Regions from separate parts of the Acidicapsa borealis genome, predicted to be linked through region 1. Evidence: predicted binding sites of a transcription regulator. Region 1 holds the regulator's gene; each other region holds the start of a gene.
The links. Region 1 encodes LexA, which represses DNA repair genes until DNA is damaged. Its sites were predicted from a motif close to CANTTCGCTTTTTATTCGC; they were not measured.

Region 1 (7,505 bases):
GTATCCTGCAATTCTGGTCCTCCAGGCAGAGCATGCGTATTCACGTCCATCTCGGTGATGTAGACCTCCAATCCCATCTCCGCCGCAGAGCGAATCAGGCTCACGATTCCCGTCCCTGCTCGCGGCCCGTTCGCCTGCAGATGACTCTGAATGCCGATCGCGTGAATTGGAACTCCCCGCGCGTGCAGCCGTCTGACCAGCAACAGTACCTGCGCCCGCTTGGCCGTCTGCTCCGGAGTATCCAGCTCGATGTCGTAATCGTTGTAGGTCAGCTTTGCCCGCGGGTCGGGCTTGGCCGCTGTCGTAAACGCAAGCTCGATATATTCCGGCCCAATCAGGTTCAGCCAGGGCGACTTGCGCAGCCCGTCCGCTCGGCCATCCGGCACGTGAACCGCCTCATTCACAACATCCCAGCTATGCACGCGGCCCGCATAGCGTCCAGCCACAGTCTGAATATGCTGAGTCAACAAATCCCGCGCATTGTCGCGTGTCGCAGTCGCCTGAAACCACGACGGCAACTGCTCATGCCAGCAAAGATTGTGCCCGCGAACCAGTTGGCCATTCCGCCCGGCAAAATCGAAGAGACGATCCGCAGCTGAAAATTCGAATGTCGTAGGAGAAGGCCGCATGCTCGCCCACTTCATCGCGTTCTCAGCTACTAGAATGCCGGACTGCTCAATGACCGTCCGCGTGTATAGGTCGTCTGTCGCGGGCGACAGATCCAGCCGCTCCGGCACCACCGCGCAACCGGTCAGTAGCCCAACCGCGGAAGCATGCGCCCTCAGAGAATTCACGCCGTTCACCGCCGCCGGTCCATCTGCCTTAGCCTGCTTGTCTTTCTTAGAAAAAGCCCAGACGGGGAGCGATGAGCACACCACCGCAGCCGAGCCAGCCACAGCCGCCATCCGGACCATTTCCCGCCGGGTCCATTTTCGAGACTGCCCCATCGAATCCGCCTCCCGGACTGCTCAGGATTACTCAGGACTTACGCCGTCCAGCTTGCACCACCCGAACATCGCGCTCCACCCGGCCCGTCCAGGAAAGAAAATCCAACAGCTCCCACTTGGACTCCCACACGAACTTGAAGATTTCGCGCGCACCCAGCGTTTCCGCCTTCTTGCCGGAAAAAGTCTCGATACGCCACTTCAGGTACTCGCTCCTCCAAGGGGTCAGCCGGTTCCCACGGGTGGCATTCCAGATAAATCGCAGCGGCGCAAACATGCTTTCGTCCCTCTTCCAGAAGTATAGTGCGAAGCGAACGAGACACGTCCTGCGATGACGCCGAGACCAAAGGTCACAATTTCTCCAAATTCAAGACGAGGATTGCGCAACGTCGCACGCTGATTGCAACGTGTGCCACGCGGATTGCGCAAGGTGACAGGAGGATTGCGCGTATCCGACCAGATATTGCGCGGAAGTTCCGGCGTCAACAATGGCCATATCTTTCTTCGCGCATCTACAGCTTGTCGAAGAGGCTTCCAGATCCAAGCGCCGAAATCACGCTGATCAAGGCCTTTTGCTGCGACTGCGTCAGCGAGAGTTGCGTCGAAATGGCAGGAAGATCTGCCTGCATCAAGTTCGTCTGAACCGTCGTCAGTTGCAGCGATTCCGCTTTCGCCGCGCCGGAAGCAGCATTCAGCCGAGAAATCGAGTTATCGATCGCCACCCGCTGCTGCCCGATGTAGTTAAGGGCAGTGTTCAGCGCCGCCGTGTCCCCTACACCACTGCCCTGTGTGCCACTGGCATAGTCGGCAATCAGACTGTTCAAGGCTGCAAGCACGTTCGAGGAAGGTGCCGTAAATACCTGATTCCCTGGCACATTCAACTCGACTGTCTGGCCGTTCGGAGCCGTCAGCGTATTCACGTTGCTGTCGCCGTTATAGGTCACTGTGGCCGGTGTCGTAGTGTTATCAATGGTGAACGGCGGCGCCGCCGTCTGGCTGCCGCCGAAGATGTATTGCCCCTGATAGTTGGTGTTGGCCAGCGACAGAACTTCGTCCCGCAGTCCCGCAATCTCGCTCGATATCGACTTCAAATCACTGGAGCTAAGCGTCCCGTTGTTGGCCTGCGTAGCCAGCGCGATGGCCTGATTCAACTGGTCCACGACGCTTCCCAACGCGGAATCCGTAACTTGCAGATGTCCCTGCGTCAGGCTCGTTGTCTGAGTAAACGAGTCGTCACGCTGGATCTGATTCAAAAGCTGCACATTCTGAGCCGCCGCCACAGGATCCTGCCCGATAGACGTTACCCGGACGCCGCTCGACAATTCCTCGGTCAACTGCTGCTGAGTCACCTGCGTCCGATCCAAGGGACCAGCCAGATTCACCACAAAAAACGGGTCCACGCGCATAGAATTTCCTCTTCCGGCGAAGATTAGGGCTTCGTCGCAGTCATGCCACTGAGGTTTCGACGCCTAGGTTCAGAGCCGATGCGTAAATGCTGTTGAGGATCGTAAACACCTGAGAAGCAGCCTGATACGAGCGCTGAAACTCCTGTAGATTGCTCGCTTCCTCATTCAGGCTAACCGCCGATAGCGAGTCGCGCTGCGTCTGCAACTGGCTGACTGAGGCCGTCAGAGCCGTGTTCTGAATGGTCGTCTCAGAGACAGTAGCGCCTAGTGTGCTGACTAGGTTGGAGTAAAAGTCGGAGGGCGTCTGACCGTTAATGATCGCCTGGGTGGCAAGGCTCGCAGCAGTAACAGAGTTTGTATTGTCACCCGTTCCCTGCCCTAGCGCAGCCGCGGAAATCTTGTTTGGATCGTTCATAACCACTTGCATACTTAACGCGCTGCCCGCAACCTGTGTGGGAGCACTGAAAATATCTCCGGCATTGCCGTTATCTCCAACCAGATCCGTCCCAGCGTTGTTGGTGGTCTGCGCCGGCTCCATGTTCCAGACAGCATCCAAAAGCTCGACCCGTGAAATGCACTGACCGCGATGTAGAACCAGATGCTCCAGCAGGGCAAACTCCTTGTTCGTGAGTGAAACCAGCTCTCCCGCCCGTCGAACGGTGTGGTCCAGCCGGTCAAGTTCGAGATCTGCAACACGCAGCATCAATTTCGCCTCTCTCTTGCGGCGTAATAAGGCGCGGCACCTCGCCCGCAACTCATGCAGGCTGAAGGGTTTGATCATCAGGTCGTCGGCGCCTAGATCCAGGCAACGGATGCGGGTGTTGACCTCCTGTCTTCCGGTCAGGATCAGCACCGGCGACTGCGCGTCGACTGAGCGCATTTCGGCTAATGCTTGTTCGCCGTCCTTCACTGGAAGATTCAGGTCCAGGATGGTCAGGTCAGGCAGCTCAGCCCGAAATACCTCCACAGCTTCGGCACCATCCATGGCGCAGCGCACGCGGTGCCCCTCCGCTTCCAGTCCACGTGTGAGAAACATGGCCAGCGCCCGATCGTCTTCCGCGATTAGTAGCCTCATAGCTCTCTTCCCTCGGTAGGTGCCTCATGTACTTAAAGCTTGCTGAAACGGCGAATCCGGGTGTCGTGAATCAACGTTCCCGCTTAAAGCGTTCCAACTCAAGACAAATGTGAAGAGAAGAAAGAGGATCTTCCGAGATTGGGATTCCCTTACAAAATTTCCCAAAAGAGATGGAGAGTGCCCTCTTCGCTAGTCAGGGCCATTGGAGGGGCAAACAATTTAGCCAACTCACTATTGTGCGGGGAGGAGAACGGAGAGCGAAAATAATTCTGGCAATTTCGCTTTTCATTCGCTAGAATGCGCGCATGGCTGTCACTCGAAGACAAAAAGAGGTTCTCGACTTCCTGGAGTCGTTCGTTAACCGCAACGGCTATTCACCCTCCTTTGAAGAGATTGCGCGAGGACTGGAATTGAAGTCCCTTGCGACCGTTCACAAGCACATCACCAATCTCGAAAAGAAGGGTCTGCTCGACCGCGTCCACAACCGCAGCCGGTCGATCGACGTGGTGCCGGTCGGCACACGTACACGCACCAGCGAGCGCCTTCCCATGATGGGCCGGATCGCTGCCGGTCTGCCAGTCGAGGCCGCCGAAAACGTGGAAAGCATCTCCCTGCATGACGTTGTCGGCAACAAAGACGTCTTTGCACTGGAAGTGCGTGGGGATTCGATGCGGGATGAGCACATCATCAGTGGAGACTACGTGCTGGTTGAGCGTACCAGGACGGCTCGCCAGGGGGAGATCGTAGTGGCGTTGGTTCGCGGATCAGAAACCACTCTGAAACGCTTTTACCTGGAGGGTGGCCAAGTGCGGCTGCAGCCGGCCAATCTGGAAATGGATCCTATCTTCGTCCCCGCAGCGCAGGTAGCCATCCAGGGCCGCGTGCTAGGCGTATTGCGCCGATACCGCTAGCGGTATCGCCTGATGCAAGACAAAAAGCGGCCCGGCAGGAGTGCCGGACCGCTTTGATTTTTAATGTCGGCGGCGCCCGTCAGTTGACAGCAGCAGGAGACAGCGCCAATACACGATTGATCTTCTCTTCGATCACTTCGCGAGGCACATAGCCCACGATCTGGTCAGCCACTTTACCACCCTTGAAGATCAAGAGAGCCGGGATTCCGCGGATTCCGTACCGGGAAGGTGTAGCGCCATTTTGATCGACGTTGACTTTTGCAACTTTAATCTTGCCCGCGTAGGACGCAGCAATATCGTCGACGATCGGGGCAATGGCCTTACAGGGACCGCACCATACTGCCCAGAAATCGACCAATACGGGCTGCTCCGACTGGAGCACGTCCTGATCGAAGGTTGCATCACTTACTTCAAATACTCCGGTTCCTGCCATGTGTCTCCTCGCGATTCCGACGTTTTGAGATACCTTCTACGCCAGTCTAACCGCACTTGCCACTCCATAAGATGCAAAACCTGGAAGGAAGTCGCAAAGTAGGAAACGCAAGTCGTCTTCCCGTCGCCGAAAGGGAAGAATTCAACGAAATTGCACAGACATGAAAAAGCGCCCGGATCCCATAAAGGAATCTCGGGCGCTAGAGCAGCCCTCCCCCAGAACTGCCCACACGGTGAATCTAGGTTTTCGTCCAGGGAAATGCAAGAAATCTTAGGTAATGCAAAAAGTAATCCCCAAAGAGTCGGCCTTAGCTCCGAGTTTGGCCGTGAAGTTTGCACCAAAGTTTGAAACTTGATGTGTAAGGCGCAGTTAAGTGCTTGTGCAATTGAATGTTTACCGTTCCTGAACTGCTGCAGCGCCCTCTGTCGCAAAAGGGACCACGAGGACCTCCGCTGTCTCCCGTCCAGCTAACGAGGAATGAACTGCCGAAGTTGCCTCATCTGCCGCGGCCTCTGACGCAAGTACCAACAAGACCGACGGACCAGCTCCGCTCAGGGCCACTCCAAGAATTCCGTGATTGCCTGCCAAGGGTAGAAGGAGGGGAAGGAGCGGGCAAATCTCGGCGCGATACGGCTGATGAATCCGGTCAGCCATCGCCGGTCGCAAGAGGTCCCCCCGGCCATGGGCGAAGGCCAGGCCGAGCAGCGATGCAGCCTGGATATTTGCCACGGCGTCCGCTCGGGAATATTCCTTAGGAAGCACTGCGCGGGCTTTGCTGGTTGCCAGAGGATTGGCTGGAATCACGACCATCGCTCGCCAATCGGCAGGAGCATCGACGCGCGCAACATGAATCTGGTCGCCCTCGATCGCTGCAACCACCATCCCACCCAACCAGCAGGCCGCCGCATTGTCTGGATGCCCTTCGAGCTTGCAAGCTTCAGCGAGAATGCGCTCGTTTGACCAATCAAGTTCACCGAAGTGGTTCGCCATCGCCACAGCCGCCAGAATCCCGGCCGCAGAAGAACCACAACCCATTCCAAGAGGGATCTGGTTCACCATGCGGACCGTCAACGGCGAAACAGCACGGCCTTCGCGCTTAAGAATGGAGCTATATGTCTGGAGAATCAGGTTGTCTTCAAGCCTTGAACATAGCTCCGAATTTCTTCCCGAAGCGAGGATCGAGAACTCTGAGGCAACTTCCGCCTCGATTTCGAGATAGAAACCCATGGCGACAGCAGCGGTGTCGAAAGCTGCTCCCAGGTTGGCAGAAGTAGCAGGCAGGCGAAGTCGAAAGGCGTTCACAGCTAGACCCACCTGCTTTGTATTTCCGCCAGAGCCCTCAGCACCGCGTCCGGCGATGCCTCGACCTCTACGGCATTGCGGCGCAGCGCGGCAATCTCCTGCGCTTGGGCCGCAGCTTCTTGCGGCTGCAGCAGTGTGCCGCGATGGAAATCGATGGTATAGTCGGCGTCCTTGAGCGTGTGCCCTGTCAGCAACAGAACGACGGTGTCGGAAGGAGCCACATCGCCGCGCGCCACCAGCTTCTTCAACCCGGCGAGGGTCACAGCCGATGCCGGTTCGCATCCGATCCCCTCGCGGCCCAGTTCCGCCTTGGCAACAGCAATCTCCGCCTCGGTCACATCGAGACACCATCCGCCGCTCTCGTGGATAACCTTAGCCGCCTTGCGCCACGAAGCCGGGTTGCCGATACGGATCGCAGTTGCGCGCGTATTGGCCTCCACCGGCTCCAAGGATTGCCCGTCGTTCGCGGCAAAGCTCGCTGCCAGCGGATTAGCTCCGGCCGCCTGAATCACAGAGATTTTCGGAAGCCGCGAAATTAGACCCAGCGCCTTCATCTCCCGAAAACCCTTACCCAGAGCCGAACTATTAGCCAGGTTTCCACCGGGAACGAGAATGTGCTCTGGGACACTCCAGTCAAAGTATTCGGCAATCTCCAGCGCCGGAGTCTTCTGTCCCTCCAGGCGATAGGGATTGACGGAATTCAGCAGGTAGATCGGTGCCTCTTGGACGATTGTCGAGAGGACATTCACACAGCCGTCGAAATCAGTGTTGAGCTGGCAGGTAACCGCGCCATAATCCATCGCCTGAGCCAGCTTGCCCCAGGCAATCTTTCCTTGCGGAATGAGAACCAGGCATTTCATCCCGGCACGGGCAGCGTACGCGGCCATCGCCGCCGAGGTGTTCCCGGTCGACGCGCATGCAACCCACTCGTAACCACGCTCTTTAGCCACGCTCAGGGCAGCGGTCATGCCGGTGTCTTTAAAGGACCCGGTCGGATTCATACCCTGGTGCTTGGCAAAGAGCTGGTCCACGCCCAACGCCTTTGCGGCTCGCGGCAGATGATAGAGCGGCGTGTTCCCTTCCCGCAGCGTGACCGCATTGCCGAAGCTGTTGAGCACCGGCAGCAATTCACGAAAACGCCATACGCCTGAATGGTCCAGTAACTCTCCGGAAGCCCGGCGCTCGCGCCAAAGCCACTTCAGTGCTCCCGCATTTGGGCGGTCTGTATTAGGGCGGCCATCAGACTTGGCACCAAGTCCCCAGCCCGGGTACTCCACCTCGAAAAGATCGCCACACTCAACACAACGGAAGGTGGCTCCAGCTTGCTCCCCACGAATGCGAGCGCCGCAACCGAAACAGCGCAACTGATGCAGATTGTCGTTCATCTCAAGTGTTAGCCTACCAGCAAGCACCCGCGTTTTGGGTAGTGTGGGG
Region 2 (7,505 bases), 490 kb from region 1:
GCCGCCGCGCATAACGTAATCCATCCATTCATATTCAAGCTCTGGCGTGCTGAACTGCGCTGCGGGATCGATTTTGTAGCCGCGTAAAACCTTCGCCTTTTCGGTGCGGTGACTCCCGAGGTGGTCATAGGGTCCGATGACGACATAATCCTCCGCCCGCGGATTGTATTGAGCGTGCTCTCGTACGAAGTCCAGCGCCGACTGTTGTGCGTCGTCGTAATAGCCGGTGATGGTAAGAACCGGAATGTTGATCTGCGCGAAATCCTGTTTGTAGGGCACCATGTCCTGCCAGAACTTGTCGTACGCAGGATGCTGAAGCCAGCGCTGCAGCAAGGGATTTGGCTGCCCGTCGATCTGGTCGATCTTGCGATATGGTTCACCGCTGGCGAACCACGTCTCCTGCATACGCTGCCAGCGGGCGGAGTCGCTGTTGGTCTTATCGTCCAGCAGCTTGTTGTCCGTAACGTAGAATGCCCAGCTGTAGTTGGCATTCAGAAAGATGTTGTTCGCCATCGGAAGACCGTCTCCGGGGATGGCTGCAGCCGAAACGGCAATGGTTTTCAACGCCGGGTGTAACCTCTTTGCTGCCGCCCAGGCGGTGAATCCTTGGTAGCTTCCTCCTCGCATCCCGACCTGACCGTCGCTCCAGGGCTGCTTCGCGATCCAATCAATGACGTCGTACCCATCCGAGGCCTCGTGTTCGTAGGGCACGATAGGGTCCGGGCTCAGGCGTTTGCCACGCGTATCGGCTATGACGCCAACGTAGCCGCGGTCCGCTGCATCTTTCGCTCTGGCAAGTTGTGCAGGCGGATCGGTGTAAATATCGACCGTCAGCAGCGCAGGTAGCCGATCGGCTGTCCCTTTTTTCTTCACCACGACCGCCGAGACAACACCACCGTCCCGCATGGGAATCAGCACCTTGTCCCATATCTGATAGTCGCCGTCAGGCTGAGCTGAGGGAGGCTGGACTTGCTGAGCCGAAACTGCGGAACAACCTGAGAACAGCGTTACTAAAACAAAAAGCGCCGTTGCGACCAAACGCTGTGCAAACCGGGGGATCGTCATGATGACGAGTTTACAATTTGATCGAGTCGCGCTCGAAGTGCGAAGTCTCGAACGACTTGAGCTGCGACCGAAAGGCAAGCGCCCAGACGCTTTGGATTGGAGGCCAAACACAAGACAACGAACGACACCGGCGAAGTGGGTTGCGCGGATGCCCTACCGCTGCTAAGGGAAGCAGGCCCGAAACTGCCAGGAGACGCCATCTATGACCAAATTCTCTCCCCAATCGCAAATCGGCTGATCAAGCGTTGCGATGCTGTGCTTCGGCTACCCAGGGGCTTCGAAGGGAGCTGATGAGGACGTGCGACTCGCGCAAGAGCGAGGCCTGCCAGTCTGGACATCACTTGGTGAGGTTCCCGGATACGCTAAACTGGCCAAGAGATAAGCGCATGATTCGTGGCGGTGAACGCCCCATGGTCCTGGAGATTTCACGACGATGGCGGTGAGCTAACAGAAGCCGACGGTGTCAGCCTCAACGGAGCGTCTTGGCACACAAAGATTTACCGTGAGAACCGGTGTTCTAAATAAGATCTTTGCTCTCTCAACCCCGGATGCGCCCCGGTCGGGAACTTCTTCGGTCCGATACCGTAAGAGTGATATATGCGTGTTTCTCTGCTGCTTCTAGCCGTTTCCCTTTGCAACTGTCCTTTGATGTCCCAGGCGAACCTGTCAACAGCAGGGTCCACGTTGCAGCCTCTGCAGGTCCCGAGCGGGAAAGCAGTAAGCAAGCCTTTTGCATTTCCTTTGCAGCTGGAGATGCGCGTCCCATTTGACCCTACAGCGTTTCCAAACGGAATCAACTCGTATCTGCTGTATGAGCTTTACTTGACGAACTTCGCGCAGACTCCCATCACTCTGAACCGTATCGATGTCCTGGATGCGGCCGGTACAGGAACACCGCCGATTGGGAGCTTCGATGCCACTCAACTCGAAGCCATGGTGCAGGGCTATGGGGCCAAGACAACTGCCGGCTCAAAAGAGAAGTTGACTCTTCTTCCCGGCCAAAGCGTCGTCGTGTTCATATCCGTGGTCGTCAATCGTAATGCACCTATGCCGAGCAAACTGATTCATCGTGTGATTGCTGCTGACTCGATGGTTCAGGGTGCGGTAATTTCAACCCAACACACCACGTTGCACGTGCTCAGTCCTCCCGTAGAAGGTGCAAGCTGGCTTGCGGCAGATGGTCCCAGCAACGATGAAGACAACCACCATCGCCGCGGAATGGTTGTTCTGGATGGAAGAACGGTGGACTCCAGGCGTTACGCAATCGACTGGAAGAGGGTCAAGAACGGAGTCTCTTTTGCCGGCGATCCTCGAGATGTGAACTCTTATTTCTCCTACGGCCAAGCGGTGCTGGCAGTCGCGGACGGACGTGTCTTCATGGCGCGAGATGGTCTGCCGAATAACATCCCTGGGCACAACGAAGCATTTCATCCTGCCGTTCCCATCACGTTCGACACCATTTCAGGCAATACCATCGTGCTCGATCTCGGTGGCGGCCAGTTTGCCTACTATATGCATTTGAAGCCGGGAAGCGTACTCGTGAAGTCGGGAGACTCCGTTCGAAGAGGTCAGGTATTGGCACGTATCGGTGCCTCTGGAGACGCACGTGAGCCACACCTGCATTTCGAGGTCACCACTTCTTCGACACTCCTTGTGGGAGAGGGAGTGCCGTACTTGATTGACCACTTCCGCACACAGAACGAAGGCGAAAGTCAGCCCGTGATTCATAATGACGAGTTACCACTCGGCAAGAGCATCATCAGTTTCGCAAACTCAGAGCATGAGTGACCGTGAGACGTCGCGAACATTCATCTCGGTCCTTTTCGCATTCGCCGTCCTGAGACGGTTCTGGGCCGCTTGAAATGTTCTCGACGAGCGCATCGGCCTGATTGCGTCAGCTGAGCGAATTTCTGCCATCAAGTCTGGAAAATGCGGAACTGCCGAACAGTGGCTTCCGTATATCCATCTACGCAGAAGATGCAACTCTTATTCAGGCCATTCGTTCGGGCGCCCCATTGGTGCGCTCAAAGTGGAGCCGTTTGCAGTCCGGATAGCTAAGGCGAACAACCAACAGAAAGGAAATAGATGAGCAAGACGAGCACAGCGTTATTCGGGATACTTTTGACCGTACTGTCGATAGCCGCTCCTGCGTACGCAGCCGTACAGGTGAATGACTGTTCTCCGAACGTCTCGACCCTGCAGGCCGAGAAAAAGCATTATCGTCAACGTTTCATATCGGTAGGTGACGACGTAAAGCTCGAGGTTCTGGATTGGGGCGGAAGCGGGCGGCCGTTGGTATTGCTGGCGGGCCTGGGAAACACAGCACATGTGTTCGACACGATCGCGCCTGAACTTGCCCATCACTTCCACGTTTATGGGATTACTCGACGCGGCTTTGGCGCGTCAACGGTGCCCAAGACAGGCTATACCCCCGAACAACTGAGCGAGGATGTGATGGCGGTACTTAAAGCCCTCGACATCCACCGGCCTATCATCGTGGGCCACTCGATTGCCGGCGAAGAGTTGAGCGCAATCGGGAATCGCTTTCCCGATCGACTCGCCGGTCTGGTCTATCTCGATGCCGCACATGAATATGCAGTCTACGACCTACAACGGGGCGGTTACCTGCCTGATCTAAAGCAACTCAGCACGCAGATCGCGCGTATGCATGACGACCCGCTCGACACACAGCAGATGATCGCTCTTCTGGACGATACCAGCGCATTACAGCGAAGCCTTGCCGAAACGATCCACTTCAGGAGCATTGAGGAAGCTGGCAAAGCCGGAGCATCACCGGCTGGGCCGAGTACGACCACGATGGCGAGTTTCGCGGCGTTCCGTTGTTTTGTCTCATCTCAGTTGGGCGGTTTATTTCCCGAGGATGAGATACGCCAGACCTTCACCCAAACGGCTAGAGGCGGAGTCGGCGATCAGAAGGCGCCAGACTTTGTCTCCACCGCGATCTTGGAACAGGAAGAACGTTTTCAGGCACCCAATGTGCCGATCCTGGCCATCGTTCCGGTACCGAGTGCGTCTGATCTACCGGTCGGCAGCGATCCTGCGAAGCGTAGCGCCGCTGAAACATACCGCACGCAGTCGCAGGAAGCCGAGATAGCTACGCTTCAACTTCAGCGGCCGTCTGCGAAAATCGTACGGATACCCCATGGACACCACTACATCTTCCTCTCGAATCAGTCGGAGGTCGTGAGTGCCATCGACGCCTTCGGCAGCGGATTGCCGTAGCAGCAAGAACTGCATTGCGTAGCGACCAACTTCCAGAAATCTGCCAAGGAGGAGCGTCGCTGCGTGGTGGCCCGGTCTAACTTCCGAACTCTTGCTCCAAGGCTGCAAGTTCCATCGCGTAGATATCGCCGACGAGTTTGATTCCGGCTTTTGCCATGCGGGCCTCAGTCACTTTGCCGACACCAGGAATCCGACCCACTGGGAGCGTGAGGAGGAACCCCTGCACCTCATGAGGCTGAATCACAAACTGGCCATTTGGCTTGCGCCAATCCGAGGCAATCTTCGCCAGGAATTTATTGGGAGCTGCGCCTGCCGAGGCCGTGAGCTGCAATTCGTCCCATATCTGTTGCCGGATCGCCTTCGCAACAAGGGTGGCGGTCGGTATGCCTGTCTTGTTCTGCGTGACATCGAGATAGGCTTCATCCAGAGACAACGGTTCTATAGCGTCGGTGTGGCGTTGGAAAATCTCCCGCACCGCCTGCGATGCTGCCTTGTAGCGCACGAAGTCGGGTGGAACAAAGACGGCTTCAGGGCACAACCGCTCTGCGCTTACCGCAGGCATCGCGGACCTCAATCCAAAACGCCGCGCCTCATAGGAAGCCGCACAGACCACCGAGCGTTTTCCTTTCCATGCCACAACCACAGGACGTCCCCGAAGGCTTGGATCGTCGCGTTGCTCGACAGAGGCGTAGAAGGCGTCCATGTCGACATGAACGACCTTGCGACTGCCGATTCCGGAAATATCGGCCCCGCCTAAAACCTTGAGATCAAGCATGGCAGAGCCCGCAGGATCGACAGTGCTCCGAGAAGGCGTCCCACTCCGCAATGCCCGTAAAGGCTGAGTTTTTCAGGTCAGCCAGATCGCTCGATGTCAGGAAGGTGAAATCCGATGGACGGTTCTGGGCGAACGCACGCAACAGCGCTATTGCTTCGGGGCGGGGCGAGTTCTCAGCGACTTCGAATAGATGTCCAACTACTTCGTCTCTGATCCGTCTGCCCATCGGTTTTCGGTCCTCAAACCCATCCTTTCATATTCTCTTTATGTTCGCCCAGAGGTGTCATTGCAACGTTCGGTCGTTGGCGATAATGTTGCAATTTTTGACCCGTTCCTGAATGATTTGACTGGGACGGGCACGCACCGTCCTGGGGTGTGGAAACCCCTTCAAACCGAAGTGCGCCATACGGCGCACGAAGATTCCCTACGCCTTTGCGGTCGGGGAGCCTGCGACTATGTCCAGGCCCCTAAAGCTAAAGGTCCAGGAACCGCGCGGTTTGACGGTTTTCCAACTCCCCGATCACGGGTTTTCAAGGGCTGTTTGCGGGGGCGCACCGCAAATGTTTTCCCCTGAATCCGGTTGAGGAGACAGATTCCATGTACCCCGCGTCATCGCCCGAACCCCTTCGCCTGGCTCGCTTCGTATTCGTGACCACTAGCGATACCGTTTCCCAGCATCTTGCGCTATCCTTTTTCGTTTTGCGAACAAATTTCCCTTGGGCCATCCCCCGGCCTTACGACCTGCCTTGATGGCGGGCCGAATGCCCCTGCCGACCAAATGATGCGTCATTTGCCGCATCCCTTATGACGGAGGATTGGAGTGATCGAGTGTGCGGAGTTCATTGGCAAAGTTGTAAGCAAATTCACGATCTACGAAGACACCATCGATGGCCCGGAGATCTGTATCGAGTTCACCGATGGCACCGTATTTTCTTCTTGTCTAAAAATGTCCACATCTCTGGAAGCCACGATGACGCGGGATGACGGCGGCCAACCACGCGTGCTCAAGGACTACTCCACGCCACCGATCTCACGCTGAACTTGGCTGTCGGTGCTACGGGTCAGATCGGCTCCCACCTCTGCGGCACTTTTCAAGGCCGTTACGAAGCTCCGGCTCGGGTCTGTCCCTGCAAACACATTCTGGATACGTGGATCTATTGGTGATGCGCCGCTGGAATTAGAATCGCCTAGAGGTTTCCATGTCTAAAGATCTTGACAATCCCAAAGTGGTGAATATCTATCACGGTCGCGTCAGCCAGTGGTATGGCCGTATGTTGGACTGTGTCGAAAACCTGCCGCCTGATGAGCGCGTCGAGTTCGACAAATGGGATCGTGAACGCCCTGTGGGCGTCGCGACTTCGGATTGGCCAGGGTTTGCCAAGTACCTGCCTGCGCGTCCGTGGGACACAATCCAGTAATATTCGCGATCAGGAGCGATAACAATCCAATGATGATGGGTGCCGGTCTCCTCTCGAAATTCGTCGAACTCGTCGCGAGCAAACTGATCGGAAAACGTCTCGACATCGCGCTTGATGATAAGCGTAGGGCTTGTTACTCGTTCGTCGAACTGTTGTCGATTCTGAAAGGCTTCTACGCCGTCACAACCAGCTTCCTTGAGGAACTCGAAGCGCATGAATCTGAATCGTGGGTGACGATCAATCTAATCGTTATCCACCGTCGGACAATCGGATCATTGACTTCGCGCTTCTTCGAATTGACTGACAACCTGTTTCTAACTCTTGAAGTGCTCGATCCTGCTCTGGCGGAGCTCTTTGAGCAGATTCACACCTTCAAAGGATCTCTCTTCTATTCCTTGGCGGACTCGGTCACCATTCCGGAAGAGGAGCCGAGAAATCAGTCGATCCTCTACAGGCATCCTTCCGAGCGTGTCCTTGCCATCGATCTGGAGCAGTTCTATCAATCTCTTCGACGGCACCGGGCAAACGATGTAGATCGACCGTGGATGTGGCCAACTGAGCTTGTCGAAGTCGCCGACTGGCAAGAAGCCTTTCCTTCGATCCAATTCAAGACTGAAGATAAAGAGAAATTGGCAGGATTTGTAAATGACCTCAGAGATCAGGCAAACCGATTAAACGCAGCCATCGAGCAACTGCGGGTTCTGATCAAGGAAAATTTCACTCTGGACGAGGTTCTAGCCAGCTCAAGCAAGCTACCTCGGGGCTAAGGCCATTTGCACTCTCATCCGATATCACTAGTTCTCTCGTCAACGTTTATACAAACTTCGAGAATCGTCGTTGGTCTTGGTCGTGGTGGGAAGAAGCCTCTTCCCACGCTCCAGTCGCAAAGCGTCTTCCGCTCCCATCTCTGCGGGCCGTTCCCGCCCGCAACGCCCGCCCCAATAATTCCTGTGCGCTGACGCGCACTCATACGGAAGACAAGCCTTCCTAAGGGGGGCGCCGCC
Region 3 (7,505 bases), 1.7 Mb from region 1:
TAGTCGGCAAGGCGCTTGAAGTCGCCACCAAACTTGAGCGAGTGGTGCCCCTTGGTCCAGCTCACATTGTCCAGGAGTTGAATGATCTGACTGCGCTGTTTTGTTGGGTTGCCTCCGCCCGTGCCGATGAATCCGTTGATAGCGACCTGCGGGGCTTCGGCCCAGGCAGTATCCGGTTGGAGCGTTACGCCCAGAATACCCAATTGCGTCAGCAACGCTGTGGTGCTGAAGTTCTGGTTGGTCGAAGTATGGAGCGCGTTGTAGCCGCCGCGGAACTCGTTGAGAAGGTGTGGGGTGATGACGTAGTTATGAGCGAAGGTGAGGCCTTCGTCGATCTCAGGGACGTTATAGGCGCCCTGAAGCAGTCCGCCGCCTGTCTGGCAGAAGCTGACACCGCAGTCGGTTTCAGGGGTCACGACCACCTGGCGATTCTTATAGGAGAACCTTGCGAAGACGGACTGCTTGGCGGTGATGGTCTCGTCGAGACGAACGTCGCCCTGGTTTGCCGAGATCGGCGCGGGGAAGTTGGTGCGGTAATTGAAATCGTAGGTATTCGCATCCCCATAGTTCTGCTTGGGAAAGAGGTAGGTAAGCATGTTGGCGGAGATCGCACTGACCGGCACGTGCGAAGGGTCAACAGGGGTGATGCCGTCTGGCTGATAGATCGCGCCGACGCCTTCATTGGCGAGGTAGCCGCTCACATCCGCGAAGCCGGTGCCGTCGCCGCGCATGGCGTCGGTAGGGACGGTTGCGACGATAGGAGTTTCGCGAGGGAGGCGGAGGCCTTCGAAGCTGGCGAAAAAGAAGGTCTTGTCCCGACCGTTGTAGAGATGTGGAATTGAGATTGGGCCGCCGAGTGTACCGCCAAAGTCGTTCATGATGATCTTTGGCTTGGAACCGGTAAAGGGATCGCCCGCGTTGAAGATCGTGTTTTGGTGATTCTCGAAGACGCCGCCGTGATACTTGCCTGTACCTGCTTTTGAAACGGTTGTGATGTCTGCGACGCCGGAGAATTCGGCGTTGTTATTGGACTCGCTGACCCGAATTTCTTCAATCGAGTTGAAGGACGGAAACATTTCGTTGTTGGGGCCGGAGCTCTCTACGTTGACGCTGCTGATGCCATCCAGCGTCACGCTCATGAGAGCTGGAGTCGTACCCATGATCGTGAGATTGCCGTTGTCGTCGGTCTGCACTCCGGCTTCCGTCGTCAGCGTAGAAATAGGGCTGGTGGAACCGGTGGAACGAGAGTAGATGGCGACCGGCAGGCTTACGAGTTCTTCACCGAGCTTGGTTTCTGCGAGGTTCGAGACTTCCGTGGTGATGACGTTCTGGGCCTGTCCTTCGACGGTCACGGTCTGGTTTTCTGCGCCTAACTGCATCTTTGCGTCGATGCGACGCGACTCGCGCGCGGTGATGGCGATCTCCGGCAGGCTGTATTTCTCAAAGCCCGCAGCGGTAATGGTCAGGCTGTAGTTGCCCACATCGATATTGCTGAAGGTAAAGCTACCGCTGCCATCGCTAGTGAGTTCGCGTTTCGCACTGGTGCCGGTGTTGACGACGGTAATCGTGGCGCCGGGAATGACCGCACCACTGGCATCCTGGACTGTGCCCACGATGGCGCCGAAGGTCGACTGCGCGTTGACCTGTGGTGCGAGGAGAACCAGACAGAACAGGCTACAGACAGCGCCGAGGTTCATTCGAATTCGAGGCGAAAAAAGGGCGTACATGAAGGAAGGAAGGTAGGACATGCATGGACCTCACAAAGATGGAATCGATTCGTTGGAAGTCCGGGGTAAAGAAGTCCCGGACCCCTGAGAACTTAAAGCAGCACCGCCAGCTCTGCGGGCTGTAATTCGTCTCTTGAGCTTCCTGTGTATGAGACTCCGGCCCTCGGTGAGCGCCGGAGTCAAACTTTCTGATTTGGTCTGAATGAATGATTGTTGCGTCTTGTGTAGCGGGTTACTGCGGATTCAACTACGGAACCAACTACGGAACCATCGGCAGATCCATGGCCGGGTTCTTGGGCAGGAACTGGAACGGACGCAGTGAGAAGGTATGCCACATAATGGGCATCTGCGGCCAGTCTTCCGGACGCGGTACGTGGTGGAATCCCACTGTGTACCAGGCAACAATATCCGTGTTCATGATGCTGCGGTTTTGCTTCACCCAATTGGGCAGGGTATCTTCGCCGGTGCTACCCATGAGATAGGTGCCAGAGACGTAACGCTGGTTGGGATCATAGGGCGTGACCCATAGATTGTGCTCGGACCAGCCGGCACGCTTCTGCGGCCATTCGCTTGAGGGCAGCAGGCTGATTCCGGTCTCGCCTGGCATGATCTCGAAGCTCGTGGTCTGGCCAAGCGAGTTCTTTACACCTTCGTTGGTGAACATCCACATGGCCGGGTGCTCGATCGAGACATCGAGCTTGGCTTCGCCCTCGGTCTTCGGCATCTCCGGCTTCATCGCCCATATCCATTTGCGGCCTGGGGAAGAATCAGGCAGCTTGTAGGGCACCATCTTGTCGACCATCAGGCTGTTGTTGGTGCCGTCCACGTCGAGATCGAGCCGGTAGCTGAAGTAGTGATCGTGATCGACAGCCGAGATACCGGGAGCGACCAGTTGGCCGAACTCGTAGGTGTCGCCCTTGGCATCCTTCACCTTCATGGCAGGGGAGACTTCGCCGTCGGCGCGAAGGTCTTTGACGGCCTTTACTTCGAGAATGCCGGTTGCGCCCACGCCAACCGTGATCGAAGCATCCTGCTCAAAGCGCCAGTCAAAAAGGTAATCGTAATTGCCTACTGTGGCTACGGTGCGAAGGACGAGCTCTCGTGTGGGACGGCCAGAGATGGCGTAGGTGTCCTCATCCCAGTGGCGCCAAACCGGGTCGCCGGTCACGCGCTCAAACAAGCAGGCCAGCTGCGGCCGGATGTACGGCGTGCCGTTCTCGTGGAAGAAGGTGCCGCTGAAGAAGGTCGCATATGCGGGGCAATCGACCCCGGCCAACAGAGGCTTGATGATGCCGCCCGAGCCGGTGTTGATGAAGTATTCCCCGGCATCGAGGAAGACATGCGAGTTCCAGGTTTCTTCCGGGTCCTGGTAGGGGACGTACATTTCCGACAGTTCGCCCTCGTAAAGAACGGAGCGGTCCCTGGTTCCGTCGTTGTAGGTGACGAGATTGACCACTGGGCCGACGCGCGGATCGAGGCGGAAGCGGAACTTCCAGTTCTGCCAGTTCACTTCGCCGTCCTTGATGGTGAAGCTGGGGCCGTCTGGCTGCGCGATCAGGAAGGGCTTGGTGCCGGGGAGAGCGGGACCGCCATCGGCGTCATAGATGCTGGTGGTGGGCGGCATGGGAACTACTCCGTAGTCGGAGAGGCGCGTGATCTTCTTCTCGTTCATATCGACGACGAAGAAGATGCCGGGGATTTCACGGTCCCAGCCGAACTTTGCGTTTGCAGCGTAGGTGCAGCCGCCCCAGCCAATCCGGCGACCAACTGTCTGCTCGGGCAGATCGACGTGACCAGCCGGCGTGACGTAGCAGGTCACGAGACGGAGGTCGGTGATGTTGCGCTTCTTCAACGCTTCGAGAACACGCGGGTCTTTCTTCAGGATGTCGTCATAGCCGTGCATTTCGGCTTCCGTGACGGGAGCCTGGTCCTTGGTCAACTCCTTATAGGAATCGATCTTGCCGGCAGAGACGTCTACTGTCGCTTCAAAGGATTTGCCTTCGGTGAGCAGAACGATGTCGACCTTGCGCACGATGGGCATGCCCGGCTTCCAGGCCATCACTTCGGCCTTGGGAGGCTCGCGCAAAAGAATGCTGGTGAAAATGGTTTTATCGCTCAGTTTGCCGGCGGCCTGCAGGACGTTGTACGTCTTCATATACTCGTCGGGGGTCATGGAGTCGAGCGGATGATGCACGGCGGGGGTTAACGCAAAGACAGGAGTTAGCGTAAGAAGGAAAAGGAGTACGGAAGCTGCAAATCTACAACGAGAAACCACGTATAACCTCCGCGGGAAAGCCCGCATGTTTGGCCTCTTCGAGAAGAAGAGACACCGCTGGGCAGGAACCCAGCACGGAGAGAGGGAAACCGACCACAGCAAGAAGAAAAACCAGAAAGTACGCTACGGGAGCCTGAGTACCCTTTGCAGAAAGCCAGGAGGCCGAATCCGCGAAACCAGTCCACTGAGGACGCAAACCGGAACATTTCCACGAAGGGAAATTTCTCCCTTTATCCGACACTTCGGACCGTAAGTCAAGAATTCTCTGTTAATTCTCCAGGAGAGCCGCCCTTTTGGGGCCTACGGAGGCCGGGATTTCCCTCCCAGTGGCATGGGTAAGCCGATGAGGTCTGGGCATACTGTTACGCTAGTGGAAAGCCTCGCACAGTCGCTTCAAATCTTCCGAAATACAGGCGCAAATGACATCCAATCAGGACGATAGCCCGGCCCAAGAGCCACAGACACAGCCCGCCTTCACGCGCTGGCATGCGCTGACCGTGTCACTGCTCATGCTTGGCTACGCTGGCTACTACTTCTGCCGGTCCGATTATTCGGTTGTGATGCCGCTGCTGACTGCTGATCTTGCGCAGCACGGGATCCCAGCGGCAGTAGCCAAGGTACATCTCGGTTCGATTGCTTCGGCCGGCGTGCTGGCATACGCTATCGGCAAGTTTGTCTCAGGCTCATTTGCGGACTTGTTTGGCGGGAGAAACAACTTTCTTGCCGGTATGGGCGGTGCGATTCTCTTCACCCTGCTGTTCGCCATGGGCGGCGGATTTCCCATTTTCACGCTCGCCTGGATCGGCAATCGGGCATTCCAGTCGTCGGGGTGGGTTGGGCTGGTCAAGGTTTCTTCGCGGTGGTTTTCTTACTCGATTTACGGCACGGTGATGGCTGTTCTAAGCCTGAGCTATCTCTTTGGCGATGCGGCTTCACGAGAGATTATGTCCGTGCTGCTCGATGCGGGCATGGGATGGCGTGGGATCTTCTTTACCGGTGCGGGATTGCTGTTTGTGCTGTTTCTTGCAAACCTCGTGTTGCTGCGGGAAACGCCACAGGAGCGCGGACTTCCGGCTCCGCTAACCAATCCGCTGAATGTCTACGCGGATGAGAAGCCCAAGGCAAAATCGGCCGAAGAAAAGAGCGGATTGGGGTCGATTCTCAAGCCACTTTTGGCCAGCCGCTTCTTCTGGATGGTTTGTCTGCTGTCGCTTGGTACGACACTCTTGCGTGAGACGTTCAATCTTTGGACTCCGACGTACTTCGTCGACTACGTGGGTTTGAGTAATGCTCAGGGGGCGAGTCGCAGCGCTCTTTTTCCACTGTTTGGTGGCATTTCTGTTCTGCTGGCTGGGTTTCTCAGTGATCGTCTGGGGTTGAACGGGCGCAGCCTCGTGCTATTTGGAGGGCTGGCTTCAGGAACGGCTTGTCTTTTCCTGCTCGCACAGGTGCCGGGGCATGCTACTTCTTCGGTCAATCCGTGGATTCCGGTCGGACTGGTGGCCCTGGTGGGCTTTCTGCTGCTGGGACCTTACTCATACCTTGCCGGTGCCATGTCGATGGACTTTGGCGGCGAAAAGGGTTCTGCTACTGCTGCGGGCATCATTGATGGTGTGGGCTATTTGGCAGGTGTGCTGTCTGGCGATACGATGGCTCGGGTCACCGTGCAATATGGATGGCGGAACGCTTTCCTGGTGCTAGCGGCGATCTGCCTGCTGACGGCGGTGGTGGCGCTTGTACTGGCGATTGCGCAGAGGCGCGAAGCTCAGGTCCGTCTCCGCAATGCGAAGGCTCGGGTGTAGGATTTCTCCATGATTGCCACTGCGCGAATTGATACTCCAGAAGAGCTGATTGAGTTACTGGCAAGCAACGGCGGCGAGACTTACTTTGGCGAGCCCGTCACTGTGCTGGAACATTGCCTGCAGGCGGCCCACTTTGCCTGTGCGAGTGGACAGCCCGCTGAACTGGTGGTTGCGGCGCTGCTGCACGATGTTGGACACCTCCTGCACTCGGAAGGCGAGGATATCGCCGAGCAGGGCAAGGATACGAAGCATGAAGAACTGGCGCAGGAGCTACTGGGCCCGCATCTGCCACCAGCAGTGACTGAGCCCATCCGGATGCACGTGGCGGCAAAGCGGTATCTTTGTTTCGCTGACCCGGCATATCTCCATGCGCTTTCGCCATCTTCCAAGCTGAGCCTTGGGTTGCAGGGCGGTCCGATGACGGAAAGTGAGGCCGAGGCGTTTCTGGCGCAGCCGTTTGCGAAGGATGCAGTTACGCTGCGGCACTGGGATGACGACGCGAAGATCGAAGGGCTGGAAGTTCCTGGTCCTGCTGCTTATCTGGACGAGCTGCGATCGGTATGGCGCTAAGACTTCCGAAATAGTCTTGCACTCTGCGAGACGCTGACCCGGTTATTGGGTATATATTCAAGGAAATGAAACAGGGGTGCTCCGCATGCAAGCTGCGGGGCTGAGAGAGTCCCTTCGGACCCGAACCGGATAATACCGGCGTGGGAAGTTTTCTCGGATGCTGCCGCTCAACGGCTGCCTCCGGCGAGCACCTCTTGTTTCTGTTTTCGTCCGAGCCAAATGCTCAGGACCAAGAGGAAATTATGTCATCGCTCGCCCGCTTCTTTCGCTTCGCTCTTCCCTTTTCAGCTCTCTTCTGTGTGGCCGCTGTCGTTGCGCAAGCTCCTGCGCCGCAATCCGAGAAACAGGCTCAATCCGTGCAGCCGGTGACTACGACGGTGGTGGTCGAGGGGCATACCCAGGATGACTATCTTCCTACAACCGTGGATGCCGGGAGTCTCGATGGATTGCCGCTGGCTTCGGCGCCGGTGTCCGCGACGGTGTTGACGCGCGACCTGATGACGGACCAGTTTTCGCGGGTGCTTTCGGACCTGGTGAAGAACGATGCTTCGATTGGCGAAGACTATGCGCCGGTGGGCTACTACGGCGACTTTCAGATTCGTGGATTCAATGTCGATCTAGCTACTGGCCTGCAGATCAACGGGCTAGTGATTGCCGGAGAGCAGGATGTGCCGCTCGAGAACAAGCAGCAGGTCGAGTTTGTAAAGGGCATGAGCGGGATTGAGGCTGGGATTACTGCGGCGGGTGGTGTGATCGATTACGTCACCAAGCGGCCTGCTGCGGTGACGGCAATTGACATAGCTACGGATCATCGCGGGACGGTGTTTGCGGCAGTTGATGTGGGACATCTGTTTGGACCGCACAAGCAGTTTGGATTGCGCGGAAACTTTGCCGGAGAACAGATCAAGACTTACGTCGAGAGTGCGAATGGCTGGCGCGGCGTGGGCGCCGGGGCGGCGGATTGGAAACCGTCCGATACAGTAACGGTGAAGACCGATTTCGAATATCAGCACAAGCGGGAGCGGTCGGTTGCCGGATACCAGCTGCTGGGCGGGACTACGGTGCCGGACTTGAACAGAATTTACCCATCGCACATGCTCGCGGACCAGCCGTGGTCAAAGCCGAACATTT
Region 4 (7,505 bases), 200 kb from region 1:
CTCCGGCTCGGAAGACCGGTTCCGAGCCTGGGGCGATCACCCGGTCGATGATGGCCTCGATCTTGATGGGTTTGTCGACATTTGGCGGAGGTGTGCAAACCGCGAGAGGAGGCGCGGTGAGTGCGATGAGGAATAGAAGCTGGAAGCGCGCGGCGATGGCTGATTTGCTCATAGGTATCCACGAAATGAAACATCCGGACTATGCCGGGGAATAGATCTCTACGCAGTTGACTCCATGCCGTTCACAAAACGGACTCTGTGGTTGGCAGCTAGAAGGTGGTTGGGCCTTTGACTTGCAGCGCCTGCTCTTTTCCGCCCATGGTCATGCGGCAGCGCCACTCGTTGAATTGTGTGCGCCAGCAAGCGCCCTGGCCTACGTCGCCACCGAAGGACTTGCTGCAGTTTTTGCCCTTGTTGTAAGGGTTTTCTGGAGTGCAGGTGTAGCTGGTGGAGGAACCACGCAGGGGGTAGACCTTGGCTGCGGGATCGATGTTATCCCAGTAGTTATCGACGCCGGGGTTGTAGGACTTGGGATTGCCTATCTGGACGACCACGTCGGTGGCCAGCATGAAGACCGGGCTCGAACCGCCGGCGTTGCTGTTGGATTCGAAGTCGCACTGGGCCATGACGGTGGCCTCGGCCATGCTGGGCACGTGTGTCACCTTCGCGCAGACTCGCGGGTTGCGGGCTTGAAATTGCTGGTTGAAGGTTGGCGGCGCGGGGGAGATGTCCGCGACTGATGCGCCGGAGGCCTCGACCGAATCGGATTTGCAGCCGGAGATCGCGGTGGTGACAGCGAGAAGCAATAGACAACTGGCAGCTGCGGGGAACTTCATGTTGAAATCTCCTGGCGGTTTTTGACGCCAAGAGTACCATGCCGTGTCAATCCCGTGTAAGCGGCTGCCCTTCCATCAGGAGGGCAGGGACAGAGCCACGGCAACGCGCAGTTGTCGTTGGGAGAAGAGATCAGTGCTATGCTGCTGAAACTTATTCGATGCCGAGGATTTTCACTATCACTCGCTTGCTGCGCTGGCCGTCGAATTCTGCGTAGAAGATGCGTTGCCAGGTGCCTAAGTCCAGCTTGCCATTGGTGATGGGCAGGGTGGTTTCATGGTGGAGTAAAAGCGCTTTCAAGTGGGCGTCGGCGTTGTCTTCTCCGGTCTGGTGGTGCTTGTAATTGGGGCGGTCGGGGGCTAGTTCTTCGAGCCACTTGCCGATGTCTTCGATGAGGCCGCTTTCGTGGTCGTTGACGTAGATGGCTGCTGTGATGTGCATGGGGGAGACGAAGCAGAGGCCGTCGCGGATGCCGCTGCGACGGACGATGGCTTCTACCTGGTCCGTGATGTGGACCATCTCTTTGCGTTTGCGGGTGTTGAAGGTGAGGTATTCGGTGTGGGCTTTCATGTCATGACCAGGGTACAGGGTGTAGGGGATAGGGAATAGCTTACAGAGAACAGCTTACAGCTTAAAGTTTTTTGGGGGAAGGATGGCCGGTGTTCAGGCTATTTCTGCTTTGGCTAGTTTGAGGTCGGACAGGAGGGCCGCTCGCATTTCTATACCTCGTTGTGGGTCGGGGGCGCGGAGGATGGCTGAGGGGTGGAGGGTGGCTATTACTTTTTCTGCCCAGGGGCTGGAGACGATTTTGCCCCGCTCGCGTGTGAGGGAAAATTTTGCGCCGAGCAGGGACTTCGATGCGGATGCGCCGAGACAGAGGACCAGGCTGGGCTGGACGGCGTCGAGTTCGGCGAGGAGCCAGGGGCGGCAGGCGTTGATTTCACCGAGGCGTGGGTTTTCGTGGAGCCGGCGCTTGCCGACCTCTTTGAACTTGAAGTGCTTGACTGCGTTGGTGACGTAGGTTTGGGCGCGGTCGATGCCGGCTTCGGCGAGCAGCTCGTCGAGGAGGCGGCCGGCAGGGCCGACGAAAGGGTGGCCTTGACGGTCCTCTTCGTCGCCGGGCTGCTCGCCGACCATGAGTAGTTTGGCGTGCGCGGGGCCTTCGCCGAAGATGGCCTGCGTGGCGCAAGCGTAGAGTTCGCAGCCTTTGCAGCCGGGGATGGCGTCACGCAGGACGGGCAGGGTGTGCTGCCTGGGCACCCAGGATTCGGCGCTTAGTTGAGAGCGTTGATCGACCATGGTTTGGACTCGATGTTCGGCATGCTGGAGGAGATCGGGCATGCTTTGGAGTTCGGGCAGGTTTTTCCAGTAGCGCACGGGCATTTCAGAGCGCATGGCCCGGAGGTTGGTGCGGGCGGGGTTGTAGATGGAGCCGTAGTAGGTGCGCCAGAGGTCTTCGAGCTCATCTGCCTGCGGGGCCAATTCTTTCGGGACGCCGGGGCCGAATTCTACTTTCCTGGTTGCCGGGTCCCAGAGCATGGATGCGTCGGGGGTCAGGATGGACCAGCGCATGACGGAGAATCGCTCCGCGAAGAAGGATGACGCGAGAGGGAGGATCCGGTGGTCGGGCTCGTACCAGGCGACGAACTGTTCTCCGCCGGGTGTGACGACCTGGCGGAAGCGAACGAAGGCGTGCATCTTGTGCAGGTCCCGTTTGACCTGATGCTCGAGACGCCGGAGGTCGGCTACATCGTCGTCGACGGCTATGTGCATCAGATCTCGATTGCTTTGGAGGCGCCACAGGAGGCTGTAGAGGATGTTCCAGCGGTCGGGGCTCCGATGGCAGGCGGCGATGGCGGCGCGCCGGAAAAATTCCGCGGGCACATGCGGGGTGGGGAAGGCTACGGGGACGTTGGTGGACTGTAGCTTCTGGGCCGCGAAGAGAGATGGTGCGCCGGGGGTGTGGGTGCCGGAATCGATGAAGTCAACCTGGTGGGGATGAATGCCTGCTTTCAGAAGCGGTCGGGCTGCTTCTCGCCAGGCGGCCAGTGTGGGCTCGATGTAGATGGGGTGTGCGAGGCCAGCGGTGGGGTTCATAGCTGTCCGGTGAGAGCGGATTGCGGGGTGAAGAGGTCCAGCTGAAGGGGGTGCGCGGCGGTGATTTTGCTGGACCGGGCGGGGAGCGGCAATTTTTTGGGGGGAAGGTGATCGTGCGCCATGAGGTAGTGGGCCGCGGTGCTGGTGCGGACGTGGAGCTTGCGCAGGTCGTCGAGGATGAGCTTGTGGTAGCGGCGGATTGTCAGGATGCGCTCTACGTTCTTGTGGCCGATGCCGGGAACGCGCAGGAGGGCTTCGCGGGAGGCTTTGTTTACATCGACGGGGAAGAACTCGGGGTGGGCCTGGGCCCAGGTGAGCTTGGGATCCTGGTCGAGGCGAAGGTTCGGGGTCTGGTCAGTGGTTAGCTCGGCGGCCTGGAACTTGTAGAAGCGCATGAGCCAGTCGGCCTGGTAGAGGCGGTGCTCGCGGACGAGGGGCGGGGCTGACTGCGGGAGGCGGCCGTCTCCGAGCGGATAGGGGGAGAAGCCGGAGTAGTAGATTCGGCGCAGCTTGTAGCTGCCGTAGAGGTGGGTGGCGGTGGTGAGGATGTCGCGGTCGGAGGTAGCGGTGGCTCCGATGACCATCTGGGTACTTTGGCCGGCGGGGGCGAATTTGGGGGTGGAGCGAATGCGGCGGCGGTCGTGGTCGAGCTCGTCTTTGCGTTCGCGGATCTGGCCCATGGTTCCTTCGATGACTTCGACTTTCTTGTCGGGGGCGAGCTGGACGAGGTCGCTCTGGGTGGGGAGCTCGATGTTGGCGCTGAGGCGGTCGGCGTAGGTACCCGCGCGTTCGGTGAGAGCTTGTGAGGCGCCGGGGATGGCTTTGAGGTGGATGTAGCCGCCGAAGAAGTGGTCTTCACGCAGGGAACGGGCGATATCGATCATTTGCTCCATGGTGTAGTCGGGCGACTGGACAATGCCGGAGCTCAGGAAGAGGCCTTCGATGTAGTTGCGGCGGTAGAAATCGAGGGTGAGCTGGACGACCTCGGCGGGGGTGAAGCGGGCACGGGGGATGTCGCTGGAGACGCGGTTGACGCAGAAGGCACAGTCGTAAGTGCAGTAGTTGGTGAGGAGGATCTTGAGCAGGGAGACGCAGCGGCCGTCGGGGGTGTAGCTGTGGCAGATGCCGGTGCCGTCGGAGTGGCCGATGCCTTTGCCGTTGCCGGCGCGCCTGGAGCCGCTCGATGCGCAGGAGGCATCGTATTTGGCTGCGTCGGCGAGGATGGATAGCTTCTGCTGGGTGGTCATCATGGGAAATGATCCGTCTACCAGCTTTTAGTGTAGCGAATAAAAGGCGAATTCATGAGCGAAATTGCGCACGGAAAGCCAGCCTTTGACGCGATCAAATGCGCGGCTTGAAAGCTACGTGATCTGCAAAAGCTGGCGGTAGGCGGATTTCTTTCTCGCTAGATGGTGCGGTAGGCAAGGCCGGCGAAGGCGTCGCCGTTCATCATGCCACCTGCCCACTTCGCGTCCCAGGGGGCGGTGGGTTTTTTGGCGATGGCTTCCTGTTCGGTGAGGCCGGAGGATTTGAGGGCGGCTACTTTCTCGCGGACTCCGCTGAGCATGTCGTGGAGGGCTTGCAGGTCGGCTTTGGTGCCGAGCGGGCCGTGGCCGGGGATGATTTTTGTGTCGGCGGTGGCGAGGGCGAGAGCCTTCTCGTTGGCGCGGATCATGCCGCCGATACTGCCGCCTGAACTCTCGTCGATGAAGGGGTAGAAACCGTTGAAGAAGGTGTCGCCGCAGTGGAGGACGTTGGCTTTCTGGAAGTGGATGTAGATGTCGGTGTCGGTGTGGGCGGGGTCGAAGTGGACGAGGTCGAGGGCGTCGCCGTTCTGGGAGATGGTCTTGGTGGAGTCGAAGGTGATGGTGGGGATGGCACCGGCGGGGTTTGGCGGGAAGTTGAGGTTGAAGGCTTTGATGAACTGCGGGGTGGAGAGGCGTTCGCGGGTCTTGGTGTGGGCGGTAATGGTGTAGCCGGCGGAGTGGAGGTTTTCGTTGCCGTCGGTGTGGTCGTAGTGCCAGTGGGTGTTGATGAGGGTCTTGGGTGCGCCGGGGCCGGCGGCTTTGGCAGCGGCGAGGATGGCGGGGACGGCTGTGGCGAAGCTGGAGTCGATGAGCAGGTGGCCGTCGGGGCCGGTCTGGAGTGCGATGTTGCCGCCTGCGCCCTGGAGAAGGAAGACGTTGTCGTAGAGTTTGGTGGTTTTGATCGGGGTCTTCAGGGCGGCTTCGCGCGCCTGGAGGACGCGGTCGGGGAGCTGAGCTTTCAGGAAGCGGCTTGCGGAGAGCGTGGCTGCTGTGGCCATGGCGGTGGTGCGGAGGAAGTGGCGGCGGGTGAGATTTTGCGGGGTGGGCATTTTGGCTCCGGGGCTGGACTTGGTGAAGGTAACAGCAGATTCTCTTCAGGGGTGACGGAAAGAGAAGCAACTGCAACAGCAGATTCCCTGCGGGAATGGCAAACCCAAAAAGCAAGGGCAAAGGCAAGTACGGCGCTAGGTGAGGCCGGGGATGTTCAGGCCGCCTAATGCGCCTTTCAGCTGGCCTTTGAGGGCTTCTTCGGCTTTGCGGCCTGCGTCGTTGACGGCGGCGACTACGAGGTCCTCCAGCATTTCGAGGTCGGCGGCGTTGCTGGTGAGGCTGGAGGCTGCGGCGGGGTCGATGCGAATTTTGAGGAGCTGCTTTTTGCCGTTCATGGTGGCGGTGACGGCGCCGCCGCCGCTGGATCCTTCGAGGATGGTGTTGGCTAGCTTGCGCTGGACTTCTTCCTGCATCTGGCTGGCTTGCGAGAGCATTTCCTGCATTTTTAGCGGGTTAAACATGGTCGCTCCTTGACAGTGAACAGAGAACAGCCGACAGAGAACAATTTTAGGTGCGGAGGTCTACTACGGCTACGATTTCGGCGTTGAAGAGGGATTGGGCTTGCAGAACTAATGGGTTGCTGCGGGCTTCGGCTTCGATGCTGCCTTGCGGGGCGCGGACTTTGGCTGGGCCGCCTGAGGCCTGGCCTTCGCCGGGGACGATGAGGAAGCGGGTGGGTGCTCCGGCTTGCTGGAGGCCGGCGCGGATGAGCTTTTCGGCGGCGGCGTTGAAGGTGATGCGGATCATGGTAGGCTTGGCGGCGACTTCGATGCGGACACTGGAGCCTTCGATGAGCCATTTGCCGTCTTCGAGGATGACGGCTGCTGTACCGTGGCCGCCCTGCGAGAGGGATTCGGCTACTGCGGTGCGGGCGGCTTCTACGAGTTCGTTGGACGCAGCGGCGGGGGGCTGGGGAGGAACGATTTGGGGGCCCGGGCTGTGTTGTGCAATCGGCTCTTCGGCGAGCGCAAGAGAGCCCATGGTCATGGGTTCGGACAGATGAGCCGATTCGACGTTATGAAATGCAGGTTCCGGAGTGTTGTGTTGCAGAGTGCCCGGGGCTGAAGCCGCTTCTCTGTCTGAGCCGACATTCAGGGGGCTGAAGCCCCCTGCTCCCTCCGGGATGGCCGCTGTCGCGCCCATGGGTGTTGAAGGAGCGGCGGCTGGTGCTTTGGCAGGGGCTGAAGCCCTGGTGATCTCAGGGGGATTTTCGGCACGGCTAAAGTTGTGCCCTGTTACAGAGGTTTCGGCCTGGTTGAGCTTTGGTGCTGGTGAAGCTGAGATTGAAGCTGGTGAAGCCGAAATTGACGCTGGCGTGGGCGAACTCGAAGCTTCCGTGGTGCGTTGAGTGCTGGCGCCGAAGGGGGACAATGATGCGATGGGTGAGGCCGGGGCTGCGGGTTGTTGCACGTGCTGTTGCGCTGGTGTGGGTGCTGACTGGCGCGGAGCAGAGGCGGGCGGCGCGGAGGGGCGCTGGCCTGTTGGGGGCGCTGGGAGGGACGGGCGCTTTGAGCTGCTTTGGAGGGAGAGGCCGCTCAGGATTTCTTCGACTGGCAGGAGGCGCTGGGCCTGGATGAGTTTGAGCATGCCCAGTTCGAGGTGGAAGCGCTGTTCCTGGCGGTAGTTGAGCTCGTCGAAGGTGCGGAGGGCGATCTGGAGGTTGCGGGTGAGTTCGTCTTCGGTGAAGAGCTGGGCGGTGCGCCAGGCGCGGCTGCGCTCGTCCTGGGCGATTTCGAGGAGCTGAGTGTTTTCGCCGCCGAGCTTGGACATGAGGCAGTTGCGGAGGTAGCGGACGAGCTGGCGGGCGAGGGCCGATGGGCTGTTGCCGGAGCTGATGAGCTTGTCGAGATCCTGCATGAGCGCGGCGGATTGCTGGGCGCTGACGGATTCCATGAGGCGCTCGAAAACGGCGTTGGGGACGGAGCCCATGAGCTCGCGGATCTGGTCGGTCTGCAGGACGGCGCGGCCGTTCTCCACCGGGGCCGAGGCGATGGCCTGGTCCATGATGGAGAGCGCGTCTCGCATGGAGCCGTCGCCGGCTTCGGCGAGCAGGGCGAGGGCGGCGTCTTCGGCCTGGACGTTCTCTTTCTCCGCGATGGCTTTGAGCTGGGCGAAGATGTCGTCGAACTTTACGGCGTGGAAGCTGAAGTGCTGGCAGCGGGAGCGGATGGTCTGCGGGATCGACTCGGGCTCGGTGGTGGCCATCATGAAGATGGC

Region 2: a site for LexA is predicted at 5,339-5,357, ahead of dinB (DNA polymerase IV). Genes of this name have one in related genera too.
Region 3: a site for LexA is predicted at 4,261-4,279, ahead of AC5S27_RS20000 (copper amine oxidase). Genes of this name have one in related genera too.
Region 4: a site for LexA is predicted at 4,214-4,232, ahead of AC5S27_RS13870 (putative DNA modification/repair radical SAM protein). Genes of this name have one in related genera too.

Annotation. Positions count from the first base shown of each region.
Region 1 is NZ_JCACNY010000001.1:3,176,008-3,183,512, forward strand. Features, by position in the region: gene AC5S27_RS13065 (endo-1,4-beta-xylanase) at 1-905, opposite strand, end outside; gene AC5S27_RS13070 (hypothetical protein) at 979-1,221, opposite strand; gene flgL (flagellar hook-associated protein FlgL) at 1,457-2,350, opposite strand; gene AC5S27_RS13080 (response regulator transcription factor) at 2,391-3,425, opposite strand; gene lexA (transcriptional repressor LexA) at 3,731-4,336, shown strand; gene trxA (thioredoxin) at 4,416-4,769, opposite strand; gene thrB (homoserine kinase) at 5,163-6,071, opposite strand; gene thrC (threonine synthase) at 6,074-7,456, opposite strand.
Region 2 is NZ_JCACNY010000001.1:2,686,495-2,693,999, reverse strand. Features, by position in the region: gene AC5S27_RS11130 (CocE/NonD family hydrolase) at 1-1,065, opposite strand, end outside; gene AC5S27_RS11125 (M23 family metallopeptidase) at 1,819-2,853, shown strand; gene AC5S27_RS11120 (alpha/beta fold hydrolase) at 3,151-4,308, shown strand; gene dinB (DNA polymerase IV) at 4,385-5,083, opposite strand; gene AC5S27_RS11110 (hypothetical protein) at 5,904-6,122, shown strand; gene AC5S27_RS11105 (hypothetical protein) at 6,283-6,501, shown strand; gene AC5S27_RS11100 (hypothetical protein) at 6,531-7,268, shown strand.
Region 3 is NZ_JCACNY010000001.1:4,909,591-4,917,095, forward strand. Features, by position in the region: gene AC5S27_RS19995 (TonB-dependent receptor) at 1-1,748, opposite strand, end outside; gene AC5S27_RS20000 (copper amine oxidase) at 1,987-4,002, opposite strand; gene AC5S27_RS20005 (MFS transporter) at 4,422-5,804, shown strand; gene AC5S27_RS20010 (HD domain-containing protein) at 5,814-6,374, shown strand; TPP riboswitch at 6,437-6,538, shown strand; gene AC5S27_RS20015 (TonB-dependent siderophore receptor) at 6,617-7,505, shown strand, end outside.
Region 4 is NZ_JCACNY010000001.1:3,371,888-3,379,392, reverse strand. Features, by position in the region: gene AC5S27_RS13890 (M48 family metalloprotease) at 1-172, opposite strand, end outside; gene AC5S27_RS13885 (hypothetical protein) at 270-836, opposite strand; gene AC5S27_RS13880 (secondary thiamine-phosphate synthase enzyme YjbQ) at 988-1,404, opposite strand; gene AC5S27_RS13875 (UdgX family uracil-DNA binding protein) at 1,498-2,931, opposite strand; gene AC5S27_RS13870 (putative DNA modification/repair radical SAM protein) at 2,928-4,181, opposite strand; gene AC5S27_RS13865 (MBL fold metallo-hydrolase) at 4,337-5,287, opposite strand; gene AC5S27_RS13860 (YbaB/EbfC family nucleoid-associated protein) at 5,423-5,749, opposite strand; gene dnaX (DNA polymerase III subunit gamma/tau) at 5,796-7,505, opposite strand, start outside.